DNA from 4 places in the Streptomyces sp. NPDC053542 genome. Region 1 is predicted to be linked to each of the others. Evidence: riboswitches for the same ligand, from Rfam matches in the RefSeq annotation. Region 1 holds a riboswitch; each other region holds the start of a gene.
What was found. Region 1 has a riboswitch for thiamine pyrophosphate ahead of thiM (hydroxyethylthiazole kinase). Riboswitches for the same ligand answer to the same signal wherever they lie in the genome.
Positions count from the first base shown of each region.

Region 2: linked by a shared signal. The riboswitch ahead of ACIGXO_RS08335 (thiamine ABC transporter substrate binding subunit) and the one ahead of thiM (hydroxyethylthiazole kinase) in region 1 are both predicted to bind thiamine pyrophosphate.
Region 3: linked by a shared signal. The riboswitch ahead of thiO (glycine oxidase ThiO) and the one ahead of thiM (hydroxyethylthiazole kinase) in region 1 are both predicted to bind thiamine pyrophosphate.
Region 4: linked by a shared signal. The riboswitch ahead of thiC (phosphomethylpyrimidine synthase ThiC) and the one ahead of thiM (hydroxyethylthiazole kinase) in region 1 are both predicted to bind thiamine pyrophosphate.

Region 1 covers NZ_JBITXL010000010.1:147,426-154,516, reverse strand. The annotation lists gene ACIGXO_RS26830 (GNAT family N-acetyltransferase) at 1-291, shown strand, start outside; gene ACIGXO_RS26825 (lysophospholipid acyltransferase family protein) at 288-1,088, shown strand; gene ACIGXO_RS26820 (DedA family protein) at 1,081-1,749, shown strand; gene thiE (thiamine phosphate synthase) at 1,719-2,411, opposite strand; gene thiM (hydroxyethylthiazole kinase) at 2,408-3,256, opposite strand; TPP riboswitch at 3,260-3,354, opposite strand; gene ACIGXO_RS26805 (purine-cytosine permease family protein) at 3,413-4,783, shown strand; gene ACIGXO_RS26800 (hypothetical protein) at 4,836-5,675, opposite strand; gene ACIGXO_RS26795 (AAA family ATPase) at 5,883-7,091, shown strand, end outside.
Region 2 covers NZ_JBITXL010000003.1:86,270-93,360, reverse strand. The annotation lists gene ACIGXO_RS08350 (phosphatidate cytidylyltransferase) at 1-650, shown strand, start outside; gene ACIGXO_RS08345 (SCO4226 family nickel-binding protein) at 747-995, opposite strand; gene rlmN (23S rRNA (adenine(2503)-C(2))-methyltransferase RlmN) at 1,192-2,298, shown strand; TPP riboswitch at 2,330-2,449, shown strand; gene ACIGXO_RS08335 (thiamine ABC transporter substrate binding subunit) at 2,537-3,613, shown strand; gene ACIGXO_RS08330 (ABC transporter permease) at 3,589-5,313, shown strand; gene ACIGXO_RS08325 (ABC transporter ATP-binding protein) at 5,314-6,366, shown strand; gene ACIGXO_RS08320 (hypothetical protein) at 6,389-7,091, opposite strand, start outside.
Region 3 covers NZ_JBITXL010000004.1:85,285-92,375, reverse strand. The annotation lists gene thiE (thiamine phosphate synthase) at 1-303, opposite strand, end outside; gene ACIGXO_RS12110 (Rv2175c family DNA-binding protein) at 384-749, opposite strand; gene ACIGXO_RS12105 (NAD(P)/FAD-dependent oxidoreductase) at 840-2,018, opposite strand; TPP riboswitch at 2,216-2,329, shown strand; gene thiO (glycine oxidase ThiO) at 2,327-3,556, shown strand; gene thiS (sulfur carrier protein ThiS) at 3,553-3,801, shown strand; gene ACIGXO_RS12090 (thiazole synthase) at 3,811-4,665, shown strand; gene pknB (Stk1 family PASTA domain-containing Ser/Thr kinase) at 4,825-6,795, shown strand; gene ACIGXO_RS12080 (deoxyribonuclease IV) at 6,863-7,091, shown strand, end outside.
Region 4 covers NZ_JBITXL010000005.1:292,296-299,386, forward strand. The annotation lists gene ACIGXO_RS16255 (IclR family transcriptional regulator) at 106-882, shown strand; gene ACIGXO_RS16260 (SsgA family sporulation/cell division regulator) at 988-1,413, shown strand; gene ACIGXO_RS16265 (YibE/F family protein) at 1,431-2,810, opposite strand; TPP riboswitch at 2,881-3,034, shown strand; gene thiC (phosphomethylpyrimidine synthase ThiC) at 3,028-4,812, shown strand; gene ACIGXO_RS16275 (hypothetical protein) at 4,882-5,946, opposite strand; gene ACIGXO_RS16280 (metallophosphoesterase) at 6,157-7,091, opposite strand, start outside.

The DNA.
Region 1 (7,091 bases):
GGCCGGGCGGCGGCGAACGCCTGGTCTCTGTGCGCCGAGAAGCACGCTCCGCCCGCCGGCATGACGGTCCGCCCGCACCGCCCCTGGCAGCCCACGGGACCGGTGGCGGACGACAAGCCCGGATACGCCGGGCTGCCCCCGCTGTTCCGCGGATATCTGCGGCTGGGCGCCTGGGTGTGCGGCGCGCCCGCGCACGACCCGGAGTTCGGCGTCGCCGACTTCTTCATCGTGCTCGACATGGACCAGCTGAACGACCGCTACTACCGCTATTTCCTCGGGGAGTCCCGATGAGTCCCTGGGGCGTCACGTCCCCCTGCACGCCCAGTTGTGCCGCACATGCCGTGCCGCACGTCTCCGGCGCGCAGCGGGCCCGCCGGTACGCGGCGCTGGCCGGCGCCCTGGCGCGCGGCATGGTGGCCGGGCCGCGCCTCGCCGACCAGCGGGTGATGCGGGCCAGAGCGCGCGCGGTGCTCCGCGCCCTCGGGCTGCGGCTGGAGTGCAGTACGCCGTCGCTGAGCGTGCCGCGCGGGCCCGGCGGCCCGGGGACGCTCATCGTGGCGGACCACATCTCCTGGCTCGACGTCATCGCCCTGCTGGCGGTGGAGCCCTCGATGCCGCTGGCCAAGCGGGAGGTGGGCCAGTGGCCGGTGTTCGGGGAGCTGGCGCGGAAAGCCGGGGCACAGTTCATCGACCGCGACGGGCTGCGCACGCTGCCGCGGGACGTGGCGAAGCTGGCGGCCACCCTGCGCGGCGGCCGTTCGGTCATGGTGTTCCCGCAAGGCACGACCTGGTGCACGGAGTCGGGCGGCGGCTTCCGGCGGGCGACGTTCCAGGCCGCGATCGACGCGAGGGCGCCCGTCCGGCCCGTGACGATCACCTACCTCCAGCACGGCAGGCCCAGTACGGTGGCCGCGTTCCTCGGGGACGAGGACTTCGCGACCTCGCTGCACAGAGTGATCGGCGCGAGAGACCTCACGGTACGGGTCACCGCCCACCCGGAGCTGGACCCCGGGGAGCGCGACCGGCGGACGCTGGCCACCGAGGCGCACGCGACGATCCGCGGCACCCGGCCGCCGGTCCATGTCTGAGCTGTTCGACCAGTTCGCGGAGCTGGTCAAGACGCAGCTGGACTCGCCCTGGCTCTGGCTGATCGTGCTGCTGGTGGCCGGCCTGGACGCGCTGCTGCCGTTCATGCCGAGCGAGACGACGGTGGTGACGGTGGCCGTACTGACCGGCGCCGACCTTCCGCAGCTCGCGCTGCTGGCGCTGGTGGCCGCGGTGGGCGCGCTGGGCGGCGACTGCCTCGGCCACGCCATCGGCCGCTGGGCCGGGCCGCGCGCCATCGACCGGCTGCTGCGCGGCGAGAAGGGCCGGCAACGGTACGCGTGGGCCCGCGCCATGGTCGGGCGGCACGCCACGACGCTGGTGGTGGCGGCCCGCTTCCTGCCCGGCGGCCGGGTGGCGTCCGCACTGTCCACCGGCAGCCTGCGGTTCCCGCTGCGCCGCTTCGTCCTGCTGGACGCGGCCGGCGCCACGCTGTGGGCGGTCACCAGCACCGCCATCGGTTACGTCGGTGGCGCGGCCTTCGCCGAGGAGCCGCTCAACGGACTGCTGCTGGCGTTCGCGCTGGCGCTGGTGATCGTGGGCGTACTGGAGGGAGCCCGCAGGCTGACGGCCCGTCGGGGGCGGAGCAGGGTGGTGGCAGCCGACAGCGGCTCTCAGGCGGCCCGGCCCCACGCCTCCGCGTAAGCGCGCGCCGCCGTACGGGGGTCGGCGGCCGCGCAGATGCCCGAGACGACCGCGCCGCCCGCCGCGCCCGCGGCCCGCAGCGGCGCCATGTCCGCCACCGTCACCCCGCCGATCGCCACCGCCGGGAGCGGCGTGGGCGGCGCCAGCCGGGCGAAGCCCTCGATGCCCAGCTCCGGCGGCGCGTCCGCCTTGGTACGGGTGGCGTGCAGGGCGCCGATGCCGACGTAGTCGACCCGGGCCGGCTCCTTGGTGGCGGCCCGCAGCTCGTCCTCCGTCGCGGCGCTCAGCCCGATCACCGCGTCCGGTCCGGTCAGCGCGCGGACGGCGGCCACCGGAAGGTCGGACTGGCCGATGTGCACCCCGGTCACCCGCGCGCCGGCCGCGCGCGCCGCCAGGTACACATCCACCCGGTCGTTGACGAACAGCGCGACGTGCTCGGGCAGTACGGCGGAGATCCGCAGCACGGAGTCGAGGAAGTCCCGGGCCGTCCCGTCCTTCTCCCGCACCTGGACCGCCGTGACCCCGCCGGCCACCGCCTCGGCGACCGTGCCGGGCACGTCCCGGCCGCACGCGGCGGCCTGCGCCGCGTCGGTGACCAGGTAGACGGAGAGATCCAGCGGGGCGGGCAGGCCCGGATTGCCGTGCACGCCCACGGGATTCACGCCCACGAGATGGCCGCCCGCTTGTCGAGCGTCTCCTCGTCGAGGCCGTACAGCGCGTCCAGGAAGGCCACCGCGAAGCTGCCGGGCCCGCCGCTGCGCTCGGCCGCGACCTCGGCGGCCACGGTGTAGACCGTCACGGCGGCGACCGCGGCGGCGAGCCGGTCACCGTCCGGGGACGGGACTGACGAAGGCAACGACGGGGCGGGCGGGGCGAAGGCCGCCAGTACCGCGCCGAGCGCGCAGCCGCCGCCGGTCACCCGGGTCAGCAGCGGGTCCCCGTTGGCGACCCGTACCGTCCGCTCGCCGTCCGTGAGCAGGTCGACCGGCCCGGAGACCGCGACCACGGCGCCCGTGGCGCGGGCCAGCGTGCGCGCGGCCGCGGCCGCCGACTCGACCTCGTCCGTCGCGTCCACGCCGCGCCCGCCGCCTCCGGTCCCGGCCAGCGCGATGATCTCGGAGGCATTGCCGCGCACGACGGATGGGCCCTGCGCGGAGAGCCGGCGCGCCAGCGCGGTCCGTACGGGCAGCGAGCCGATCGCCACCGGGTCCAGCACCCACGGTGTCCCGGCCCGGGCCGCCGACGCCACCGCCTCGGTCATGGCCGCACGCTGCTCGGCGTGCGGTGTGCCCAGGTTGACCAGCACCCCGGAGGCGGCCGCGGCGAACGGGCCGGCCTCCTCGTGGATGTCCACCATGGCCGGGGCGGCGCCCAGCGCGAGCAGGACGTTGGCCGTGAAGTTCGAAACGACCTGGTTGGTGAGGCACTGCACCAGTGGTGTTTCATGGCGTACGCGGATGAGCGCTTGCCGGGCCGTGGCAAGCAGGTCGTCGGCCGGACGCGTCATAGGGGCATTCCTCTGTGACATCCCTTCGCTGGTGCGAACCAGATCAGGTTCGACGGGTGTGATCTCAGCCCTTGAGATGGGCACCCCGTGTCTCGTGTGCCCACCATGCTACCCGCAACTCGTTCCCGAACCGGAACCCCAACCCCTGGATGACCCATGACCCTCGAGCGTCCTGTGTTCGACGGGCGGATGCCCGCCGGCGCCGGTGACCTGTCCGTCGAAGGGCACGGCATCGGCCCCGTGCCCGAGAACAACCGCTACGGCCGCCCCGGCCGCCTGTTCACCGTGTGGTTCGCGCCCAACCTGACCATGACCGGGGTGTTCACCGGCACCGTGGGCATCGCCCTCGGGCTCGACTTCTGGACCGCGTTCGCCGCGATGGCGCTCGGCACGCTGCTCGGCGCTGCGCCGTCCGCGTACCTCGGTACGTGGGGCAGCCTCACCGGCACCGGACAGCTGCCGCTCTCCCGGCTCGCCTTCGGCCGCGGCGTCGTGCTGCCCGGCGTCCTGCAGTGGCTCTCCTCCATCGCCTGGGACGCGCTGATCGGCCTGTTCGGCGGCGACGCGCTGGCCCGGCTGCTGGGCTGGCCCTTCTGGCTGGGCGCACTCACCGTGCTCGTCCTCCAGGGTGTCGTCGGCGTCCTCGGGTACGAGGCCATCCACCGCCTCCAGAGCGTGATGACCTTCGTGCTGGGCGCGGCCTTCCTCGCGCTCAGCGTCAAGCTGCTCAACGGTGTCCCGCTGCCGTCCGCCGCCACCGCACACGGCGCCGACCGGGCCGGCGCGTTCCTGCTCACCACCGCCGTCGCGCTGAGCCTGGCGATCTCCTGGGCCCCGTACGCCTCGGACTTCAGCCGCTACCTGCCGCGCTCGGCGTCCCGGCCGCGGATGTTCTGGTACACGCTGCTCGGCATGACCGCCTCCTACCTCTGGGTGCAGACGCTCGGCCTGTGGGCCGCGGGCCTGTTCACCGAGCAGACGGCAGCGGGCGTGCAGAAGCTGCTCGGCGGCGGTGCGCTCGGCGCCTTCGGCCTGCTGGCCATTGCCGCGTCCGCGGTGTGCAGCAACGCCATGAACGACTACAGCGGTTCGCTGGCCCTCCAGACGGCCGGGGTCCGCATCCCCCGCCCGCTCGCCGCCGCCGTGGCCGCCGTGCTCGGCTTCCTGCTGGTGCTGTGGATGCACGCCGCCGACACCACGGCCCGCTTCCAGAACGTGCTGCTCTTCGTCGGCTACTGGATCCCCGGCTTCATCGGCATCGTCGCGATCGACTGGCTCGCCCGCGCCCGGGCCCGTGGCGGCGAGCCGGTGGACGTGCACGCGGAGTTCGCCCGTCCGCAGCCCTGGTGGCCGGCGGTCCTCGCCTTCGTCGCGGCCTTCGCCGTCGCGGTCCCGTTCATGGACACGACCCTGTACGTCGGGCCGGTCGCCGAGGCCCTGCACGGCGCGGACCTGGCGTACTTCGTGGCCTTCGCGGTCTCGGTCGTGGTGTACGCGCCGCTGCGGCTGCGGAGCCGTCGGGTCTGAGCCGTCAGGTCTGAGCCGTCAGGTCCGAGTCGTCAGGTCCGAGGGGGAGCGGCTAGCGCGCGAGGGAGCTGCGCGTGAGGGCTTCCAGCACGCGGCGGGTCTTGGTCTCCTGTTCGAGGTCGGGCTCCAGGCCGAGGCTCCGGACGAGAGTGTGCAGCGACGCCTGGACGACCTCGGCCCCTTCCGGGTCGACCCGTTCGGAGACCTCGAACCACTCCAGGCCGTGGGCGTCAAGTGCCCAGTGTTCCAAGGCGAGTTCGTGATGGCTCAGGCGTACGCCGCGCCACCGCACGGCGTGTACGGGGCCGAGCACGCGCAGCGCCCGGAAGTCGACGGCCACGTCGGCGCACTCGGCGAGGAACTCCTGCTGCCGGCGGGAGAAGGCGGTGAGCGGCGGCCGGGCGCCCGAGGTCACGGCGTCGACGGTCGACCGTCCGCAGTCGGTTGTCAACGAGGCGGCGAGAACCTCGTTCTCGGTGGACCAGTCGCTCTCGATCCGCAGCTCGTCCGGGCCGTCCTTGCGGAAGCGCAGCCACCGCGGACCGATCCGGGCCCGGCGGCAGGGCCGCAGCTTGACCGTGGAGTCCCCGCCCCCGCGCCGCTCCCCGTCACCACGCTGGTCCCCGTCACCGTGCCGGTCCCCGCCGTCGTGCCGGCCCGCGCCGTGCCGGTCGCTCTCGGCGCGCAGCCGCAGGATCACACCGCCGTCCAGCAGCGGGAGGGCCCCCGATTCCCCGCTGCCGGACGGCAGTTCGCAGAAGTGGACGCGACGCCGGGTTCCCCCATCACCCGGCGCCAGCGCCTCGGCGGCCGCGGCCGCCCGCGCGGCGGAGAACGTCACCTTGATCTCGACCGAGTCGAGCCGCGGTTCGGCCTCTGTTGACTCAGGCATCAGGTGTTCCCCCTTGTTCCGCCACCTGCGCGAGACACCAGTGAAGCCGCCCGCGACCGCCGGGCGCTTCCGGGAAATCCCCATAGCGGGCGGGGCCGTCGCGCCTTTCACGGCCCGCGCCGCGAGAGGCATCATGGGGGCAGCGGCACAGGGCCGGACGCGGCGGCGATTCGGGGCACGGCGCGTGCGGCCGTCCAGGGGGCGGACATGGGTGGGGGACCTCCGGTACGGGACAACTGGCCCACGGCATACGGGACTTCGTGCGGCCTGGTGGGGCGGGAGCGGGAGCGCGGGCTGATCGACGACCTGCTCGTCGCGGGCGCGGACTGCGGCGCGGCGCTGCTGCTGTGGGGCGAACCGGGCATCGGCAAGACGGCGCTGCTCGACTACGCGGCGGAACGCGCAGCGGCGCGGGGCCGCGCCGAGGCTCGGAGCCGCGCCGCCGCCGGCCATACCGCGCACACCCTGCACGACCCGCCCACCCCGTACATCCTCCGCGCCCGCGGCGTCGAGACGGAGACCGTCCTGCCGTTCGCCACGCTGGCCGACCTCCTGATGCCCCATTCCTCCCGTTTCAGGGATCTCCCGGGGGTACAGCGCGAGGCGCTCGAAGCGTGCCTGGCGCTGTCCGGGCGGCCGCTGGACAACCCGTACGCGGCCTGCATGGGCGCGCTGAACGTCCTGGTCGCCATGGGGGAGCAGCGCCCGGTCGTCGTCCTCGTCGACGACCTGCACTGGGTGGACCCCTCCTCGCAGCGCACCCTCCTCTTCATCGCACGGCGGCTGACCTGCGCCCGCGTCGCGCTCGCTCTCACCTCGCGGGAGGACCACGGCGAGGCGACCGCGCGGCGCAGCGTCCCCACCGTCGAGATCACCGGACTGTCCGCCGCCGAGTGCGCCGCGCTGGTACGGGAAGCGGGGCTGCGCATCGCCCCGTCCGTCCTGGCCGAGCTCGTGACCATCAGCGGCGGCAACCCGCTGGCGCTGCTGGAGATCGCCACCGGCCTGACGCCGCATCAGGCGCGCGGCGAGCAGCCGCTGGCAGGCCCGCCGTCCCTCGGCCGCCACCTGGAACGCGCCTGGGCGGCCCGGCTGGACGGCCTCCCGGCCGCCACCCGCCAGGCCCTCGTCGTGCTCGCCGCCGACCGGTCCACCGAGCCGGCCACCCTGAGCAAGGCCCTGACCGCCGACGGCCTGGACCTGGCGGACCTCGGCCCCGCCGAGGAGCACGGCCTGGTCGTGACCACCGCCGACGGCCTGGACTTCCGCCACCCCATCCTGCGCCCCCTGGTGCTCGGCCGGGCGCCGCTGGCCCAGCGGCTGGCCGCCTTCCACGCGCTCGCCGAGGTGACCACCGGGCCGTTGCGCGCCTGGTACCGGGCGGCCGCGAGCCCCGGCCCCGACGAGGCGGCCGCC
Region 2 (7,091 bases), on a different contig from region 1:
TCCGCGTACCGCTCGTACCGCTGGCGGTAGGCGGTACGGCCATGGTGGTCGCCGGGTACGTACGCGGGGCCGAGGGCGCCTGGGTGGCGATGGCGCTCACCGCGCTCGCCGTCCTGGTCTGGCGGATGACCGAGGCTCCCGACCATTACCTCCGGGACGTCACGGCCGGCGTCTTCGCGGCGTTCTACGTGCCGTTCCTCGCGACCTTCGTCGCCCTGATGCTCGCGGCGGACGCGGACGGTCCGTACCGGGTCCTCACCTTCCTGCTGCTCACGGTCGTCAGCGACACCGGCGCGTACGCCGTCGGCTGGCGCTTCGGCAAGCACAAGCTCGCCCCCCGCATCAGCCCCGGCAAGACCCGCGAGGGCCTGGTCGGCGCGGTGACCTTCGCCATGACGGCGGGCGCGCTGTGCATGGAGTTCCTCATCGAGAACGGCGCGTGGTGGCAGGGCCTGCTCCTGGGCCTTGCGGTCGCCGCCAGCGCCACCCTCGGCGACCTCGGCGAGTCCATGATCAAGCGCGACCTCGGAATCAAGGACATGGGCACGCTCCTGCCCGGCCACGGCGGGATCATGGACCGGCTGGATTCGCTGCTGCCGACGGCGCCGGTGGTGTGGCTCCTGTTCGTGATCTTCGTAGGCACCGGCTGACCAGCCCTTACGCCGCCACCCGCGCTTCTCGAGGGCCCGCCGTCCTGCAGCAGGACGGCGGGCCCTCGCGTGGGCACCTGTCGGCCCGCGGCCGCACTACACGGTGAGCGGGACCGGGTGGACCTCGTCGGCCCGGTGGCCGGCGCGTTCGTGGACGCGCTGGACCGCGTCGGCCGAGGGCGCCTCGGAGAGGCAGTAGACCGTGCCGGACTGCGGGTCCGCCCATGCCTTCTCGAAGTGGACGCCCTCGTCCTTCTCAATGGCGAGGTCGGCCTGGTGGGCCTGCTTCAGCTGGTCGGCCGTGATGCCCTTCATCTCGTGGTGGACATCCATGAACTGGGGCATGGTGGTGCGCCTCCTTCCGACGTGCGCGCCCCGACGGCGACGCCGCCGAGCGCGCTTGCCAGCTCCGTCCCCTCCATCGTCTGCCCGTAGGACCGCGGCGGCGACCGGACGGCCCATGGCCGCAGCTGGCGAGGTGACGGCCCCCACCCCGCTCTCCGCAGGGCAGCGCCCGATGATCTGCCACACTGGATGGACCATGCCTGCACCTGGAGAACTTACTTTTGTCGCGCCGCGCGGGGCCAAGAAGCCGCCGCGGCATCTTGCCGATCTTTCGCCTGCCGAGCGCAAGGAGGCCGTGGCGGCGATCGGTGAGAAGCCGTTCCGCGCCAAGCAGCTCTCGCAGCACTACTTCGCGCGGTACGCGCACGACCCGGAGCAGTGGACGGACATTCCGGCCGCGGCGCGGGAGAAGCTGGCGGCCGAGATGCTGCCGGAGCTGATGAGCGTGGTGCGGCACATCTCGTGCGACGACGACCAGACCCGTAAGACGCTGTGGAAGCTGTTCGACGGGACGCTGGTCGAGTCGGTGCTCATGCGGTACCCGGACCGGGTGACCATGTGCATCTCCTCGCAGGCCGGCTGCGGGATGAACTGCCCGTTTTGTGCGACGGGGCAGGCGGGGCTGGACCGGAACCTGTCGACCGCCGAGATCGTCCATCAGATTGTTGATGGGATGCGGGCGCTCCGGGATGGCGAGATTCCTGGTGGGCCGGCGCGGCTGTCGAACATCGTTTTTATGGGCATGGGCGAGCCGCTCGCGAACTACAACCGGGTCACGGGGGCGATCCGGCGGCTGACGGACCCCGAGCCGGACGGGCTGGGGCTGTCGCAGCGGGGGATCACCGTGTCCACGGTGGGGCTGGTGCCGGCGATGCTGCGCTTCGCCGACGAGGGCTTCAAGTGCCGGCTGGCGGTTTCGCTGCACGCGCCGGACGACGAGCTGCGGGACACGCTCGTGCCGGTGAACACGCGGTGGAAGGTGCGCGAGGTACTGGACGCGGCCTGGACGTACGCGGAGAAGTCCGGGCGCCGGATCTCCATCGAGTACGCGCTGATCAGGGACATCAACGACCAGGCGTGGCGCGGGGACCTGCTCGGGAAGCTGCTCAAGGGGAAGCGGGTGCATGTGAACCTGATTCCGCTGAACCCCACGCCCGGCTCGAAGTGGACCGCCTCGCGGCCCGAGGACGAGAAGGCGTTCGTCGAGGCGATCGCGGCGCACGGCGTGCCGGTGACCGTGCGGGACACCCGCGGCCAGGAGATCGACGGGGCCTGCGGCCAGCTCGCGGCGTCCGAGCGCTGATACCGTAACGTTCGAACATCTCCACACAGACACCATCCGACAGGGGAGCGCCACAGCGCTGAGAGTGCGGCAGGCCGTCGTGACGACGCCGCCGCAGACCCTTGAACCTCGCCCGGGTCATTCCGGGTAGGAAGTTCGGTCTCCTCATGCTGTTGCGCCCTGCCCGCGGCGCCGGTCGTGCCGGCCGCCGCGGGCAGGGCCGCGTCTCTTCCTGGCCAGCCAGGAGGACTGAAGAACGGTGACCACCGGCAGAAGAAGAACCGCAGCGCTCGGCCTCGCGGTGACGCTGGGCGCCCTGACGCTCGCCGCCTGCGGCGGCTCCGGCGGCGACAAGGCGGCGGACGCCAAGACCGTCAAGCTCGTCAGCCACGACTCGTTCGCGGCCTCGAAGTCCGTACTGAAGGAGTTCGAGAAGGAGAGCGGCTACAAGGTCCAGCTCGTCAAGGGCGGCGACGCGGGCAAGGCCGTCAACCAGGCGATCCTGACCAAGGACAACCCGCAGGGCGACGTCTTCTGGGGCATCGACAACACGCTGCTCTCGCGCGGCCTGGACGCGGACCTGTTCACGCCGTACAAGGCCAAGGGCCTGGCGGGCGTGGACGAGAAGCTGCAGCTGGACAAGGCGAAGCACCGCGTCACGCCGGTCGACTACGGCGACACCTGCGTCAACTACGACAAGGCGTACTTCGCGAAGCACAGGATCGCGCCGCCGAAGAACTTCGCGGACCTGCTCAAGCCGCAGTACAAGAACCTGCTGGTCACGGAGAACTCCGCGACCTCTTCGCCGGGTCTCGCCTTCCAGCTCGGCACCATCGCCCAGTACGGCAAGGGGGGTTGGCAGGACTACTGGAAGAAGCTCAAGGCCAACGGCGTCGAGGTCGTCGACGGCTGGGAGCAGGCGTACTACGAGCGGTTCTCGGGCGCGGCCGGCAGCAAGGGCGACAAGCCGCTGGTCGTCTCGTACGCCTCCAGCCCGCCCGCCGAGGTCATGGCGAAGAAGCCGGCCCCCAAGGAGGCGCCCACCGGCGTCGCGACCGGCACCTGCTTCCGGCAGACCGAGTTCGCCGGGCTGCTGAAGGGCGCCGCGAACGAGAAGGGCGGCAAGGCGCTGCTGGACTTCCTGATCAGCAAGAAGTTCCAGGAGGACATGCCGCTGCAGATGTTCGTGAACCCGGCGGTCAAGGACGCGAAGCTGCCCGAGCTGTTCACCAAGTACGGGCAGACGATCGACGACCCGAAGACGGTGGCGCCGGCGGAGATCGCGGCCAACCGTGAACAGTGGATCAAGCAGTGGTCCTCGCTCGTCCTGAAGTAGACCGAGCGGAGCCCGGCGGCGGGCCGGTGCGGGGCGGCGACGCGCCCCGCCCGGGCCGCCGGGCCACGGCGGCCCGGCTCGGGCTCATGGCCCTGCCGCTCGCCTTCTTCGCGCTGTTCTTCGCCTACCCCGTCGCGGCGATCGTCGGCCGCGGCCTGCGGGCGGGCGGCAGCTGGCAGCTCGGTCGGATCGGCGAGGTCGTCGGCGATCCGGATCTGCTGCACGTCCTGTGGTTCACCCTCTGGCAGGCGGCGGCATCCACGGCGCTCACGCTGCTGATCGCGCTCCCCGGCGCGTACGTCTTCGCGCGTTTCGAATTCCCCGGAAAGAGGCTGCTGCGGGCGGTCGTCACCGTCCCGTTCGTGCTGCCCACCGTCGTCGTCGGCTCCGCCTTCCTGGCCCTCGTCGGCCGCGGCGGCCTGCTCGACGACCTGTGGGGCGTACGGCTGGACACCTCGGTCTGGGCGATCCTGCTCGCGCACGTCTTCTTCAACTACGCGGTGGTCGTCCGCACCGTGGGCGGGCTCTGGAGCGCGCTGGACCCGCGCCAGGAGGAGGCCGCGCGCGTCCTCGGGGCCGGACGGTTCGCGGCCTGGCGGCGGGTGACGCTGCCCGCGCTGGCGCCCGCGGTGGCTGCCGCCGCGCTGATGGTCTTCCTCTTCACCTTCACCTCCTTCGGGATCGTGCAGATCCTCGGGGGGCCGCGCTTCGCCACCCTCGAAGTGGAGATCTACCGGCAGACCGCCGACTTCCTGGACCTGCCGACCGCGGCGGTGCTCACCCTCGTGCAGTTCGCCGCCGTCCTCGGGCTGCTCGCGCTGCACGCCTGGACGGTACGGCGGCGCGAGAGCGCGCTGAAGCTGGTCGACGCGTCCCGTACGGCGCGCAGGCCGCGCGGCGCCGGGCAGTGGGCACTCCTGGCGAGCACCTTCGCGGTGATCACCGTACTGCTCGTGCTGCCGCTCGCCGTGCTCGTCGAGCGGTCCTTCGCCGGGCCCGACGGCCACGGCCTGGTCTTCTACCGCGCGCTGCAGGCCGCGGCGAGCGCCGACTCGACGTTCACCGTGCCGCCGCTGACCGCCCTGTGGAACTCGCTCGCGTACGCGGTGGCCGCCACCGCCATCGCGGTCGTCGTCGGCGGGCTGGCGGCGGCCGCGCTGACGAGGCGCGGCGGCCGGCTCGTACGCGGCTTCGACGCGCTGCTCATGCTGCCGCTCGGCGTCTCCGCCGTGACCGTCGGCTTCGGCTTCCTGATCAGCCTCGACGAGCCGCCGCTGGACCTGCGCGCCTCGTGGTGGCTGGTGCCGCTCGCGCAGGCCCTGGTGGGCGTGCCGTTCGTCGTACGGACCATGCTGCCGGTGCTGCGCGCGGTGGACGGGCGGCTGCGGGAGGCCGCTGCCGTACTGGGGGCCACGCCCTGGCAGGTGTGGCGCGAGGTCGATCTGCCGCTGGTGCGGCGGGCGCTGCTGATCGCGGCCGGCTTCGCGTTCGCCGTCTCGCTCGGCGAGTTCGGCGCGACGGTGTTCATCGCGCGCCCGGACCAGCCCACGCTCCCGGTGGCCGTCGCGCGGCTGCTGGGCCGCGCGGGGGAGCTCAACTACGGGCAGGCGATGGCCCTGTCGACGATTCTGATGGTGGTGTGCGCGGGGGCGCTGCTGGCGCTGGAACGGGTACGCACCGACCGGACGGGAGAGTTCTAGGTGACCGACAACCGGACTGACGGCCCTCTCCTGCGCCTGGCGGGGCTCGGTGTGCGCTTCGGGGCGCACACCGCGCTGGACACGGTGGACCTCGACGTCGCCGAGCACGAGACGGTCTGCGTCCTCGGGCCCAGCGGCAGCGGCAAGTCGACGCTGCTGCGGGTGATCGCCGGACTGCAGCAGGCCGACGCGGGCGAGGTCGTACTGGATGGCCGGAACCTGCGTACCGTGCCCACCCACCGGCGGGGTGTCGGCCTGATGTTCCAGGACCACCAGCTCTTCCCGCAGCGCGACGTGGCGGGCAACGTCGCCTTCGGGCTGCGGATGCGCGGCACCGCGCGGGCCGAGCGGGACCGGAAGGTCGCCGAACTGCTCGACCTGGTGGGCCTGCCGGGCGCCCAGCGCCGGGCCGTCGGCTCGCTCTCCGGCGGCGAGCAGCAGCGCGTCGCGCTGGCCAGGGCACTGGCGCCCAGCCCCCGGCTGCTGATGCTGGACGAGCCGCTCGGCCAGCTCGACCGGGGGCTGCGCGAGCGCCTGGTGGTCGAACTGCGGCGGCTCTTCGGCGAGTTGGGGACGACCGTACTGGCGGTGACGCACGACCAGGGCGAGGCGTTCGCGCTCGCCGACCGGGTCGTCGTCATGCGCGACGGGCGGATCGCGCAGACCGGTACGCCGCTGGAGGTCTGGCAGCGCCCCGCCGACGAGTTCGTCGCCCGCTTCCTCGGCTTCGACAACGTCGTGCCGGCCACGGTCACCGGCGAGTCGGCGGACACCCCGTGGGGCAAGGTGCCGGTCCCGGACGGCACGGCGGAGGGCGCCTGCCGGCTGCTCGTCCGCCCGGCCGGGGTCCGCCTGGTGCCGGCCCGCGAGGGCCTGCCCTGCACGGTCGCGGCCCGCACCTTCCGCGGTACGCACGTCTCCCTGCGGCTGCGCCCGGCGGCCGGTCCCGAACTGGACGCGGCCTGCGCGCTCGCGGCCGCGCCGGAGGTGGGCGAGAAGGTCGGCGCGGCGTTCGTCGCGGGGGACGTGGTGGTCCTGCCCGTAGGCGACTGACCCGCGCGGGCCGGAGGAGACCTCAGCCCGCCAGCGGTCCCGCCGCCAGGTGCGCCACCCCACCCGTGACCGCCGTCAGCACGACGACCAGGACGCACGCGCGCAGGGCGGCGGCGCGGTGGAGGAGGCCGGCCGGGGCGCCGAGGCGGCGGAGGGCGTCCGTCGTCGCGGCGCGGGCCGTGCGGGACTCGCTGACCGCGGCCGGCACGCTGAGCGCGGTACAGGCCAGTACCAGGCCGCCGCCGAGCGCGGAGAGCGGGCCGAGCGAGCCGGGGGCGCCGTGGCCGTACAGGGTGTACGCCGCGTAGGTGCCCGAAGCGGCCGCCATCAGGATGCCCAGCGGGCGGCCCACCCGGCGGGACTCCTCCTGGAGCACCCGGCCGGCCAGCAGCCGTGCCGCGCCGGCCCGGCCCGTGCCCAGTACCCGCCCGCTCGCGTGGACCAGCCCGGGCGCCGCCAGCACCAGGCCCGCCGCCGAGAGCAGCCAGCCGACCAGCACGCCCGCCTCGCCGGTGACCAGCCGTCCCGGCAGCGGCAGCAGCCGGGCGCCGGGGCCGGTGTGGCCCGCCGCGTAGACCTCCAGGGCGAGCCCGGCGGCGGCGAGCGCGATGCCCCAGGGGAGTCCCGCGGGCGTGGCGGTGTCCGTACGGGGCGGGGCGTCGGCGCACGGCTCGGACGGCTCGTTCCGCCCGGGGCGCAGCGCCATGGCGGTCGCGACGGCGGCC
Region 3 (7,091 bases), on a different contig from region 1:
GCGCGCCGCGGGGACCGGCAGGTCGCCCTGTCCGAGATGGAGCACGTCGGAGCCGATGGCGTGCGCGACGTCGGCGCGGTCGTTGACCGCGAGGAGCTTGCCGTGCCGCCGGCAGGCGTCCGCGAAGACCTCCAGGTGCGCCAGCTCCTCGCCGGCCTCCATGCCCTTGTCGCGCAGCTGCACGATGTCCACGCCCGAGGAGAGCACCGCGTCCAGGAACTGCGGCAGGTCGCCCTGCTCCTTGCGGGCTCCCGTGCAGAGGTAGAGGCGGGCGTCGGACAGGGCTTGTCGTGCGGTGCTCATCGGGTCTTCCCCCAGACGGGGCGTACGGACCGGGCCGGCCGGTCCGTACGCCTTCGGTTGCGGCGGTGGTGGCGGGTGTGTCAGACGGCGAGCGCCTGTGCCCGGCGCTTCACCTCCGTGCCGCGATTCTCGCGCAGCGCCTGCGCGGGCGTCCCCGGCAGGCTCTCATCCGCGGTGAACAGCCACTCCAGCATCTCTTCGTCGGTGAAGCCGTCGTCCCGGAGGAGCGTGAGCGTCCCCACCAGGCCCTTGACGACCTTGCCTTCCTTGATGAACTCGGCCGGCACATGGAGGGCCCTGTTCTCACCGCGGCGCACCGCGATCAGCTGGCCCTCCTTGACCAGCTGCCGGACTCGCGTCACCTCGACGCCGAATTCCTCGGCGATGTCGGGGAGGGTGAGCCAGGCGGAAACCAGTCCATCGATCTTTGCGTCAATCTCGGTCACACCCCAAGCGTGCCATCCCCCACTGACAGTCGGTAGCCGGGCATCGCCATCAGTGCACACCACCAGCCACAGCCGGTGGCCGCGCTGCTGCTAAACCGCCTGCACCGCAGCCGATTTCAGCGGCACCGAGGCGTCCGCCGCGGCCGTCCGGTCCAGCAGCGCGCTCCGCTCGATGAGCTTGCGTCCCTGCGCCAGATCGCGCGGCCGCCCCACGGCCAGCAGCGCCACCAGCGCGCCCTCCCGCAGCCACAGCGCCGTCCAGGCCGTGCTCGCCGGGTCGCCGCGCCAGACCAGCTCGTCGGCGACGCCGTGGTACCCGGCGCACTGCACGAACCGGCCGAACTGCTCCGACCAGAAATAGGGCACCGGGTCGTACACCGTGCCCTCCGCCTCGCACCGCGCGATGTTCGTCGCGACCGTGCGCGGCCCCTGAAGGGCGTTGTCCCAGTGGTGCACGAGGAGCCGGCGGCCGTAGCGCGCGGACGGGAAGGAGGCGCAGTCGCCGACCGCGTAGACATCGGGCACCGAGGTGCGCAGCCGCTCGTCGGCCCGTACGGAGCGGTCCTCGCACAGCTCGACACCGGAGCCGGCCAGCCAGTCCGTGGCACAGCGCGAGCCGATGCCGATGACCACGGCGTCCGCGGGCAGCGACGTGCCGTCGGCGAGCAGGACGGCGCCTTCCTGTACGGCGGCGACGCGGGTACCGGTACGGAGCGTGGCGCCCGCGTCGGCGTACCAGCGGGCCATGTGGGCGGCGACCTCTTCGGGCAGCGCGCCGGCCAGCGGGCGGTCGGCGGCCTCCACGACGGTGACCTCGCAGCCGGTCTCGCGGGCCGCGGTGGCGAACTCCGCGCCGATCCAGCCCGCACCGACCACCACGACGCGCTGCTGCGCGGCCAGTACCGGGCGCAGCCGCTCGGCGTCGTCCAGGGTGCGCAGCACGTGCACACCCGGTACGCCCTCGCTGCCCGGGAGGGTCATCGCCTCCGCCCCGGTGGCGATGACCAGCCGGTCGTAGTGCACCGGGCCGGTCTCGGTCAGCACCTCATGGGCGTCGGCGTCGAGTCCGGTGACGGCCCTGCCGAGCTCCAGCTCGATCGCCAGGGAGGCGAAGTCGACGTCGAAGGCCGAGCCGTCCGCCTTGCCGAGCAGCACCGCCTTGGAGAGCGGCGGCCGGTCGTAGGGCGGGTGCGGTTCGGCGCCGAGCAGGGTGATCGTGCCGCGCCAGCCCTGTTCGCGCAGGGCAACGGCGGTCTGCACGCCCGCCATCCCCGCGCCGGCGATGACGACGCGGCGCGAGCGGTCGGGGGTCCGCGAGTACTTGCTCTGCTGGCTCACTCGATCACTCTAGGACGCACCCCCTGGCCGGACTCAGCACCGCGCGACGAGATCTCTGACACAGGGTCACGCTCCGGCCGCGCAGAGCACCCTTACCGTGCGTCGGTCACGCGTACTACTCTGACGGCACTTGTACTCGCGGGAGCCCGGACGCACCGGGCTGAGAGGGAGGCTGCGGCGGCCTCCGACCGTACGAACCTGATCCGGGTCATGCCGGCGAAGGGAGGGGCTGGAAGCCCATGCATCCACCTGCACGTACACCGGCGGAGACAGCTGCCGGGCGGCCCGACGCGGTGATCGTCGGGGGCGGTCTCATGGGGCTCGTGACGGCCTGGCGGGCGGCCCAGCGGGGCCTGCGCACCGCCGTCGTGGACCCCGAGCCGGGCGGCGGCGCGGCGCGCGTCGCGGCCGGCATGCTGGCCGCCGTCACGGAGCTGCACTACGGCGAGGAAACGCTCCTGGGGCTGAATCTCGACTCCGCTGCGCGCTATCCGGCGTTCGCCGCCGAGCTGGCCGAGGCGAGCGGCCAGGATCTGGGGCACCGGCGGTGCGGCACGCTCGCCGTGGCCCTGGACGCCGACGACCGCGCCCATCTGCGGGAGCTGCATGCGCTGCAGCGCCGCTGCGGCCTGGAATCGGAATGGCTGACCGGCCGCGAGTGCCGGAAGCTCGAACCGATGCTCGCGCCGGGCGTGCGCGGCGGGCTGCGGGTGGACGGTGACCACCAGATCGACCCGCGACGGCTCGCCACGGCCCTTCTGGCGGCCTGCGAGCGGGCCGGGGTGGAGTTCGTACGGGAGCGGGCCGGGCGGCTGACCGTGGCCGGGGACCGGGCCACCGGCATCGAGCTGGCGGACGGCACGGCGCTGCCGGCCGGGCAGGTCGTGCTGGCGGCGGGCAGCTTCAGCGGGCGGCTGGCCGGGGTGCCCGAGCACGTACGGCCGCCGGTCCGGCCGGTCAAGGGCCAGGTGCTGCGGCTGAGGATTCCCGCCGCGTACGGCCCGTTCCTCTCCCGCACCGTGCGCGCCGTGGTGCGCGGCGGACCGCTCTACCTGGTGCCGCGCGAGAACGGCGACATGGTCGTCGGCGCCACCAGCGAGGAGCTGGGCTGGGACACCACGGTGACCGCGGGCGGCGTCTACGAGCTGCTGCGCGACGCGCACGAGCTGGTGCCGGGCATCACCGAGCTGCCGCTGACCGAGACGATCGCCGGGCTGCGCCCCGGGTCGCCCGACAACGCGCCGCTGCTGGGCCCCACCGCGCTGCCCGGCCTCCTGCTCGCCACGGGCCACTTCCGCAACGGTGTGCTGCTCACCCCGGTGACCGGCGACGTCATGGCCCACGCGCTGACCACCGGCGCGCTGCCCGAGGAGGCGCGGCCCTTCACGCCGCTGCGCTTCGGGCCCGCGGCCGCCTCTTCCCCCGTTCCGGCGCCGCAGCGCGCCGTACTTCAGGAGCAGACCGCATGACCGCCTCGAAGGCACCCGATCCCGCCGCCCCCGTTGCCGCGCCCGTGACCGTCTCCGTGAACGGCGAGCCGCGCGAGATCCCCGGCGGCCTGCCGCTCGACCGGCTGGTGGCCACGCTGACGACCGCCGCCAGCGGGGTCGCCGCCGCCGTCAACGAAGAGGTCGTCCCGCGCAGCCAGTGGGCGGCGACCCCACTGGGCGACGGGGACCGCGTCGAAGTTCTCACCGCAGTCCAGGGAGGCTGATCCGTACAGATGGCCGATACGTACACCATCGAGGAGACGGCCGCCCCTGAGGCGGCGCCGAGCGCGGCCCCCGAAGCCGACCCGCTCGTCATCGCCGGTACCGCCTTCCGGTCCCGGCTGATCATGGGGACCGGCGGCGCGCCGAGCCTGGACATCATGGAGCGCGCGCTGCTGGCCTCCGGTACGGAGCTGACCACCGTGGCGATGCGGCGGCTGGACCCGACCGTGCAGGGCTCGGTGCTCTCCGTACTGAACAGACACGGAATCCGTACGCTGCCGAACACCGCGGGCTGCTACACCGCGGGCGAGGCGGTGCTCACCGCCCGACTGGCCCGGGAGGCGCTCGGCACGGACTGGGTGAAGCTCGAGGTCGTCGCCGACGAGCGGACCCTGCTGCCGGACCCGGTGGAGCTGCTGGACGCGGCCGAGACGCTGGTCGACGACGGGTTCACGGTCCTGCCGTACACCAACGACGACCCGGTGCTCGCGCGGAAGCTGGAGGACGTGGGCTGTGCGGCGATCATGCCGCTGGGCTCCCCCATCGGCTCCGGGCTCGGCATCCGCAACCCGCACAACTTCCAGCTGATCACCGAGCGGGCCGGGGTGCCGGTCATCCTGGACGCCGGCGCCGGCACGGCCTCGGACGCCGCGCTGGCCATGGAGCTGGGCTGCGCCGCCGTGATGCTGGCCTCGGCGGTCACCAGGGCGCAGGAGCCGGTCCTGATGGCGCACGCCATGCGGCACGCGGTCGAGGCGGGGCGGCTGGCCCACCGCGCGGGCCGCATCCCGCGCCGCCACTTCGCCGAGGCGTCCTCGCCCGCGGCAGGAATGGCCGAGCTGGACCCGGAGCGGCCCGCCTTCTGAGGCTTTCGGCCAGGGGCGCCGGAAGGCCCGCCACCGGCGCCCCGAACCGCTCCGACCTGCGGTTAGTACCCCTCCGCCGGTCACCGTTCGGCCGCAGTCCGGCCCGTACGGCACGGAGGGCATGAGGGCGGTGGACAGCTGCTCGTAGACTCGTCTGCCGTGGATACCACCCTTCAGGACCCCCTGGTCGGACAGCTGCTCGACGGCCGCTACCGCGTCCAGGCGCGCATCGCCACCGGCGGGATGGCGACGGTCTACCGCGCCGTCGACACCCGGCTGGACCGCGTGCTCGCCCTGAAGGTGATGCACCCGTCCCTGGCCGCCGACGCCTCCTTCGTCGAGCGCTTCATCCGGGAGGCGAAGTCGGTGGCCCGGCTGTCGCACCCGAACGTCGTCGGCGTGTTCGACCAGGGCACCGACGGCACGTACGTGTACCTCGCCATGGAGTACGTCGCGGGCTGCACCCTGAGGGACGTGCTGCGCGAGCGCGGCGCCCTGCAGCCGCGCGCCGCGCTGGACATCCTGGAGCCGATCCTGGCGGCGCTGGGCTCGGCGCACCGGGCGGGCATGGTGCACCGCGACATGAAGCCGGAGAACGTGCTGATCGGGGACGACGGCCGGGTCAAGGTCGCCGACTTCGGCCTGGTCCGCGCGGTCGACACGAATACGACGGCCACCACCGGCACGGTGCTGGGCACCGTCTCCTACCTGGCGCCCGAGCAGATCGAGGACGGCAGCGCGGACACCCGCGCGGACGTCTACGCCTGTGGCGTGGCGCTCTACGAGATGCTCACCGGCAGCAAGCCGCACGGCGGCGGCACCCCGGCCCAAGTGCTCTACCAGCACCTCCACGAGGACGTGCCGGCGCCGTCCGCGCTCGTACCGGGGCTGCCGCCCGAGCTGGACGACCTGGTCGTCGAGGCCACCGCGCGCAACCCCGAGGTGCGCCCGCAGGACGCGGTCACGCTGCTCGCGCTGGCCCGTAATGCGCGCGCCGCGCTTACGGACGAGCAGCTGGACGCGGTGCCGCCGCAGGCGAAGGCCGCGACCGGGCCGGCCGGCGCCGAGGACCGTACGAGCGTGATCCAGCGCGCGGCCGCGGTACAGCTCTCGCTCCCCGGGACGGCCGACGCCGCCGACGACGCGGCGGGCCACACCGCCCGCCTCGAGGTGCCGCCGGCCACTAACGAGAAGACGGACCGGCTGCCCACAGGGGCACGGCGCGCGGAGACCGCCCGGGCGCCGCGCCGCAGGACGCTCGTCGTCGTTCTTGCGCTGCTGGCCGCGCTGCTCGTGGGCACCGGCGTCTGGTACGTCACCACCGGCCAGTTCACGACCGTGCCGGCGGTGCTGGACATGACGCAGGCCAAGGCCGAGCGGACGCTGCACGGCGCGGGCCTGGACGTGAAGGTGCGGCGGGCGTACAGCTCCACCGTGGAGCGCGGCCACGTGATCTCCACCGACCCGGAGAACGGGCAGCGCATCCGGGGCACCGGCACGGTCACCCTCACCCTCTCCAAGGGCCCGGACATCGTCTCCGTACCGGACCTGTCCGGCACTCCGGTCGCCGACGCCCGGCGCAAGCTGCGCGACCAGGGGCTGACCCCGGGGACCGAGCGCAGGGCGTTCAGCGACGAGGTGGCCAAGGGCTCGGTGATCCGTACGGACCCGGACGCGGGGGCCAAGCGGCGGCCCGGTACGGCGGTGGCGCTGACCGTCAGCCGCGGCAGCGCGATCGACGTGCCGGACGTGGTCGGCGACGACCGCTCGGACGCGACGGCGGAGCTGCGGGAAGAGGGCTTCCACGTGAAGTTCGCCGCGGCGCCGGTGTACTCGGAGGAGGACAAGGGCGCGGTCGCGCGGCAGTCCCCGGCGGCGGGCGAACGGCTGGGCGAGGGCGACACGGTGACGCTCACGCTGTCCAAGGGGCCGCAGATGGTCGAGGTGCCGGACGTCGAGGGCCAGAAGGTGGACGACGCGAAGCAGGCGCTGACCGACGCGGGCTTCGAGGTCGAGGTGAAGAAGCCGTTCTTCTTCCCCACGGACACGGTCGACAGCCAGTCCGTCGACGCCGGCGACACCGCCCCGAAGGGCAGCACGATCACCATCACCCTGGACAGCAAGCTGTAAGCCGCACCCGGCGGCTGAGGCGTACCTGACAGCCGGGTGCGCCCGGCCGCCTGGCACCCTTGACGGTGTGAGCACTTCCCCGCAGCAGCGCAATCCGGTCGGCGGCCACGTCCCCGTGGCCGGCGGTCTCGCCAAGGTCGGCATCCCGTACGCACAGGAGATCGGCGGCGAGTCCGTCCAGGTCTTCGTCGCCAACCCGCGCGGCTGGGCCACGCCGCCCGGCAATCCGATGCAGGACGAGGCGTTCCGCCAGGCGTGCGCGGAGCGGCACATCCCCGCGTACGTGCACGCGCCGT
Region 4 (7,091 bases), on a different contig from region 1:
CCGGCCGGCCCGGGCGGCGCGGACGGTGACCGGAAACGCACGCGGCGCGGGCGCGGGGCCCGAGCCCGGGGTCGGCACCCCGGCGACCTGTCCTGGGGGTTGGTCTTGGCCACGGCGAACGACGCATCCACGACTTCCCCGACGCTGATCGGCTCCGTACAGCGGGCGCTGCGCCTCCTCGAAGCGGTGGCCGCCCACCCGCGCGGCGCGCCCGCCAAACAGCTGGCCAGGGAGACCGGTTACCCCCTCCCGACCACGTACCACCTGCTGCGCACCCTGACGCACGAGGGATATCTCCAGCGGGAGAACGGTGTGTTCCTCCTCGGCGAGGCCGCCGAGCTCATCGGCCGGTCCGGGGCCCGCCGCCGGCGTTACGCCAGGATCGCGCAGGCGCTGTCGGCGATGGGCGAAGAGGTGGGCGCCGCGCTGTATTTCGCGGTGTACCACGCGGGCGAGGTGGAGGTGGTCGCGGTGAGTGACGATCCGGAGCGGCCGCCGGTCGAGGAATGGGCGGACTTCCGTACGACCGCTCACGCGCACGCGATAGGCCAGTGCCTGCTGGCCCAACTCGACGAGGAGGGGCGGAAAGATCATCTTTCCCGGCACCAAGTGCAGTCGCTCACGCCTCATTCCGTACGGACGGAGGGTGATCTGCTGCATCGGCTGAACACGGTGCGTAAGTCCCAACTCGCCGTCGAACGCGAGGAATATGCCCTCGGTACGGTGTGTGCGGCAATTCCCATTCAGGTGGGTTCGGCGGCGGCGACCGTGGCGATTTCTCTCCCCGCAGGTGAGGCGGAGAGACTGCTGCCGGTAACCGAAAAGGTGCAGAGGATGGCGGAGTCGACCCTTATGACGCTGGCCTTCTCTATCAGTATCTGAAAAATTACTCCTTGTGATCTGTCGGCAACTGGTCGACGATGGCGTCAATAGCGGTCGGCGGATCATTACCGGCCACTTCGATCAAGTAGTGCGGGGCAGTGGTTGATGAGCCAGACAGTGCAGGCAGAAGTGATGATGAGCTTCATCGTCTCCGAGGAACTCGCCTTCCGGATTCCGGTGGAGCTCGATTTCGACAGTGCCGATCCCTATGCCGTGCGCTTCACGTTCGATCTCCCGGGCGACGCCCCGGTGACCTGGGCGTTCAGCCGGGAACTCCTCCTGGACGGCCTGAGCCGGCCGGCCGGTGAAGGGGACATCCACGTGGAGCCGGTCTCGGGCGCCCACCTCAGTGATGTCTTCGTCAGTCTGCAGGTGGGCTCGGAGCAGGCGCTTTTCCGCGTGGGCGCGGCTCCGCTGGTCGCCTTCCTGGACCGTACGGACCGGCTGGTGCCGCTCGGCCAGGAGGAGATCTGCGGCACGCTCGACGCGGAGCTGGACCGGATCTTCGCGAACGCGCAACGGGCGGGCTGACCGCCGGTCCGGCCCGGTCAGCGCTTGCGGCGGCGGCCCCGTCCACCGCGCCTGCTGCCCGGCTGCCCGGGCCCCGGACCGGCCGCCCGGCCGTGCTCCGTGAGCGGACCGCTCCGGCTCCCGCGGTCGGCGGAGACCACCAGTACCGCCAGCAGCGTGGTCAGCGGTACGGACGCGACGAGCCCGATACTGCCCACGAGCGTCCGGATGATCTCCTCGGCCACCACCTCGCTGGTGGCGACCGTGCCGACACTGCTGCGCGCGATGGAGAACAGCAGGAGCAGCGGGAGCGCGGCGCCCGCGTACGCCAGTACCAGCGTGTTCACCACCGAGGCGATGTGGTCCCGCCCGATCCGCATCGCCGCCCCGTAGATCTGCCGCCGGCTCGCCGTCGGATCGGCGTCCCGCAGCTCCCACACGGCCGCCGTCTGGGTCACGGTCACGTCGTCCAGCACGCCCAGCGACCCGATGATGATCCCCGCGAGCAGCAGACCGCGGATCTCGATGCCCGGGTAGAGGCTGTGCACCAGTCCCGTCTGGTCGTCCGTGTTGCCCGTCAGCTGCGCCCAGCCGATGAAGACCGATCCCAGCAGCCCGATCAGCAGCAGGGACGCCAGCGTGCCGAGCACCGCGACCGATGTACGGGCCGTCAGGCCGTGGCACATGTACAGCGCGATGAGCATGATCGCGCTGCCTCCGACCACCGCCACCAGCAGCGGATTCGAGCCCTGCAGGATGGCCGGCAGGATGAACAGCGTGAGGACGGCGAAGCTCGCCGCCAGCGCGACCAGCGCCAGTACCCCGCGCAGCCGCCCGACGACCACTACCGCCAGCGCGAACACCGCGGCCAGTACCCACATCGGGAAGGTGCGGTCCACGTCGGTGACCGAGTACTGCAGGTCCCGGGGTGCCTTGGGCGCGTACGCCACCACGACGTCCTGGCCCTCGGTGTAGCGGCGCGAGGCGTCCGGCGTCACCACGGTCTTGAAGCGGTGCCCCGTGTCCTTGCCGCTGGTGACCTCGATGGTGGCCTGCTCACAGCTCCGCGCCTGCTGCTGGGCGCCGCCGCCGGGTCCTGTCGGCGGCTGTTGCTGCTGCATCTGCTGCTGTTGCTGCGCGTTGACGTCCGCGCAGTCCACCTTCGTCAGCCGGACGACCCGCGCGGACTGGGTCTCCTGGTCGAACCCGACCCCCGTCGGCTTGTGCGCGGGCGCGCCGCCGGGCCAGAGCGCGATGAGCCCGACGCCCACCGCCAGGGCGAACGGGATCAGTACCGCGGCGATGACCTTGCGCAGATGGCGGGAGACGGGCGCGGCGGGGCCGTGGCCATGACTGTGGCCGTGCGCATGCGCATGCGGATGAGGGTGCGGCTGGGGCTCGGGCTCGTTGCGGGTCACCGCCCGATCATCCAACAACTCACCGGGCCCCCTGTTCACCACGCGGCTCCGGCCGCTACCGTGGTGGCACCTTTGCAATCGCGGGAGCTCGGAGCACCGGGCTGAGAGGGCGCTGATTCCGTACCGGCGGTGTTTCACGTGAAACGCCGACACGGAAAGAGCTGCGTCGACCGCCGAACCTGTTACCGGGTAATGCCGGCGTAGGGAGTGGGTCTCAATGACTCTGCAGGATGCACGCACGCCTGAAAACGGCCAGGGCGCGGACGCTCAGGCTGCCACCGAGCAGATCGGCTGGCACAAGGGCTATGTCTCCGGAACGCGCCCGGACCTCCGGGTCCCGGTCCGGCGAGTGCACCTCACCAACGGCGAGCACGTGACGCTTTACGACACGTCAGGGCCGTACACCGACCCCAACATCGAAACCGACGTCCGCCGCGGCCTCGCGCCGCTGCGGGAGAACTGGATCATCGCCCGCGGCGACACCGAGGAGTACGCGGGCCGGCCGATGCGTCCTGAGGACGACGGCCTCAAGCACACCTCGCCGCGTGGCGGCCTGAAGAACCTCGACGCGGTCTTCCCGGGCCGGCCCCGGCAGCCGCGCCGCGGCCGGGACGGCGCCGTCACCCAGCTCGCGTACGCGCAGCGCGGCGAGATCACCGCGGAGATGGAGTACGTCGCGATCCGCGAGAACTGCAGCCCCGAGTTCGTGCGGGACGAAATCGCGGCGGGCCGCGCGGTGCTGCCGGCGAACGTCAACCACCCGGAGATCGAGCCGATGATCATCGGCAAGAACTTCCTGGTGAAGGTCAACGCCAACATCGGCAACTCCGCGGTGACCTCCTCCATCGAGGAGGAGGTGGAGAAGATGACCTGGGCGACCCGCTGGGGCGCCGACACGGTCATGGACCTCTCCACCGGCCGCAACATCCACACCACCCGCGAGTGGGTCCTGCGCAACTCCCCCGTCCCGATCGGCACCGTCCCCCTCTACCAGGCTCTGGAGAAGGTCGACGGCAAGGCCGAGGAGCTCACCTGGGAGATCTACAAGGACACCGTCATCGAGCAGGCCGAGCAGGGCGTCGACTACATGACGGTCCACGCCGGCGTGCTCCTGCGGTACGTCCCGCTCACCGCCCGCCGCAAGACCGGCATCGTCTCCCGCGGCGGCTCGATCATGGCGGCGTGGTGTCTGGCGCACCACAAGGAGTCCTTCCTCTACGAGAACTTCGAAGAGCTCTGCGACATCCTCGCGTCGTACGACGTCACCTTCTCCCTCGGTGACGGGCTGCGCCCGGGCTCCATCGCCGACGCCAACGACGAGGCGCAGTTCGCGGAGCTGAAGACGCTCGGCGAGCTGAACACGATCGCCAAGGCGCACGGCGTGCAGACCATGATCGAGGGCCCGGGCCACGTCCCGATGCACAAGATCAAGGAGAACATCGACCTCCAGCAGGAGATCTGCGAGGAGGCGCCGTTCTACACGCTCGGCCCGCTCACCACCGACATCGCGCCCGCCTACGACCACATCACGTCCGGTATCGGCGCCGCGATGATCGCCTGGTGGGGCACGGCGATGCTCTGCTACGTCACGCCCAAGGAGCACCTGGGCCTGCCGGACCGCGACGACGTGAAGACCGGCGTCATCACGTACAAGATCGCGGCCCACGCGGCGGACCTGGCCAAGGGGCACCCGGGCGCCCAGGAGTGGGACGACGCCCTCTCCGACGCCCGCTTCGAGTTCCGCTGGGAGGACCAGTTCAACCTGGCCCTCGACCCCGACACGGCCCGCGCCTTCCACGACGAGACGCTCCCGGCCGAGCCGGCCAAGACGGCACACTTCTGCTCCATGTGCGGCCCGAAGTTCTGCTCCATGAAGATCTCCCAGGACATCCGCCGCGAACACGGCGGCGACCTGGCCGTGGACCCCGAGGCCGGCATGGCCGAGAAGTCCAAGGAGTTCGCGGCAGCGGGCAACCGGGTGTACCTGCCGATCGCGGACTGACCGCCGGCACGACCTGAACGCACGACGAGGAGGCTCCGGTGATTCCGGGGCCTCCTCGTCGTGCGGGCATCACTCCGGCTGGTGGTCCGGGCCGCCGTAGTCCGGGCTCGTGAAGTCCGGGCTCGTGAACCGGGGCCGGGTGGTGGCGCGGTGGTCGCCCTCGGGACCCGAGAAGCGCGGGTGGGTGTAGCCGAGGGTGGGCATCCGGCCGCTGTCCGGGGAGCGGTGCGCCACGAAGCGTCCGGCGGCTTCGGCGGCCGGAGGCGACTGCCCGTCCGCGGACGCGGGCCCGGTCGCCTCGCCCGCGCCGGCCGTGTCCGGTGCGTGTTCCTGGACGGTGGCAGGGCTGCCCGTGGCCGACGGCTCGGCGGGCACGACGGTACTCGCGGGGACCGTCGGGCCTTTCTCGCCTTTCCGGACGTCCGGCTCGGGAGGCGGCTCCGGGGCCGTCAGCGCTTCCAGCAGGAAGGGCTCCAGGCCCCGTTCCCGGAGGGCCTGGAGCCAGCGGGCTTTCGCCCGTTCGACCTCCTGGGCCAGTTCCGTGGGGTGGGCGGCGCGCAGGGACGTGGCGCCGTTGCGGAGCGCGGTGATCACCAGTCCGCCCATCGCGATGAGGATCGTCGCCGCGGTCAGGGCCGCGAAGACCCAGCCGACGCTGATCAGCGGCTGCGCCAGGGTCTCGTCGGGGTCGACGGTGTGCAGGACGTAGCCGATGAGGAGGAAGAGGACCGCGGCGATGCCGGCCAGCACGGGCGCGAGGACCGTGACCATGGCGGCCAGTCCGGCGCCGGTGGCCTCGGCGACCTCGCCCACCGTGGCGAAGCCGACGCCGGCGGCACCCGCGCCCTCACCGCCGCCCTCGCCCGCTTCGGTACCGGCCGTGGCCGGGCGCGCGGAGGCGGGCGCGCGCAACTCCGCGCGGAGCGCGACGTAATGCTGGTACTCGGCCGTCGCGCACGCGGCGATGGCGGTCGTGGCGCTGAGCGCCATGGTGCGCAGCTGCTCGGTGTTGAGGCGCATGCCCGTCGTGGCGAAATCCGGGCGGTCTGCCACGGTGCGCAGTGCCTCGTCGAGGGCCCGCCGGAATTCCTCGCGGTCCTCGTTCAGCAGGTGCGGAGCGCTGTTCATGTGCATCCCCCGATGCTCCGTAGGGCCGTACGGGCCGGCGTGGGCCGGGCAGTTGGCGGGAAACGGAGGAGAGCCTGCTACGGATAGACCGATGGTAGAGCGCCTCCAGCACGGCGGGACAGAGGATTTCGGAAATTCGCTCCGCCCGTGACAAGCCCTCCCCGGCCGCCCGGCACGTCCCACCGCCGGCCTGCGGTACCCCTGCCCCGATACGGGTCAGACAGTCAGGGGAAGTTGGACGACGAGCAGCTTTCCGGCCATCGTGACGCCGCCGTCCATGGCGACCGCGAGCCCGTCGGCGTACACGTGCGGCTCTTCGACGACGGTGTCCTCGCCCTCGCCGTCCTCGGTGCCGACCTCGCCGAGGAGGTACGGGATGGGGCTGTGGCCATGGACGATGCGCTCGCCGCCGTACGTGGCGAGCAGCTCGCGCACCGCCTGCGGCCCGGACTCGTCGCGGAACGCGAAGCGCTTGGTGAGCTTGCGGAAGAGGTCCCAGACCTCGTTGGCGTCGCTGCGGGTGAGGACCTCGTGGACGGCGTCGTTGACGGCCTCGATGGAGTCGCCGTAGTCGAGGTACGCGGTGGTGTCGGAGTGCAGGAGGAGGTGGCCGTCCTCCTGCGTGACGGCGTCCAGCCGGGCCATCCACTGCAGGTGGTGGTCCTGGAGGCGGTCCATGTCGGTCTTCTGGCCGCCGTTGAGCAGCCAGGCGGCCTGGAAGGAGGCGGTGCCGGCGCCGGACTGCACGGGGGTGTCGCCGAACCGCTTGGCGCCGAGCAGGAGCAGCTCGTGGTTGCCCATCAGCGCCTTGCAGTAGCCGCCGGCCGCGGCGGCCTCGGCGGACAGCTGCATGACCAGGTCGATGACGCCGATGCCGTCGGGGCCGCGGTCGGTGAAGTCGCCGAGGAACCACAGCCGGGTGTTGCCGGCCGCCCAGTGGCCCTCGGCGTCGATCAGCCCCTCGGCGAACAGCGCCGCGCGCAGCTCGTCGTAGTAACCGTGCACGTCACCGACGACGTACAGCGGGCCGCCGCCCTCGCCCTCGCCGACCTGCTGGAGGTCGACGGCGGGCTGGTCGACGAGCGTGTCGGTGTATGCGGCAGGGGTGCCGTCCGGGCCGACGACGGGGATGTCGCGCTCGGTGGGGGTGT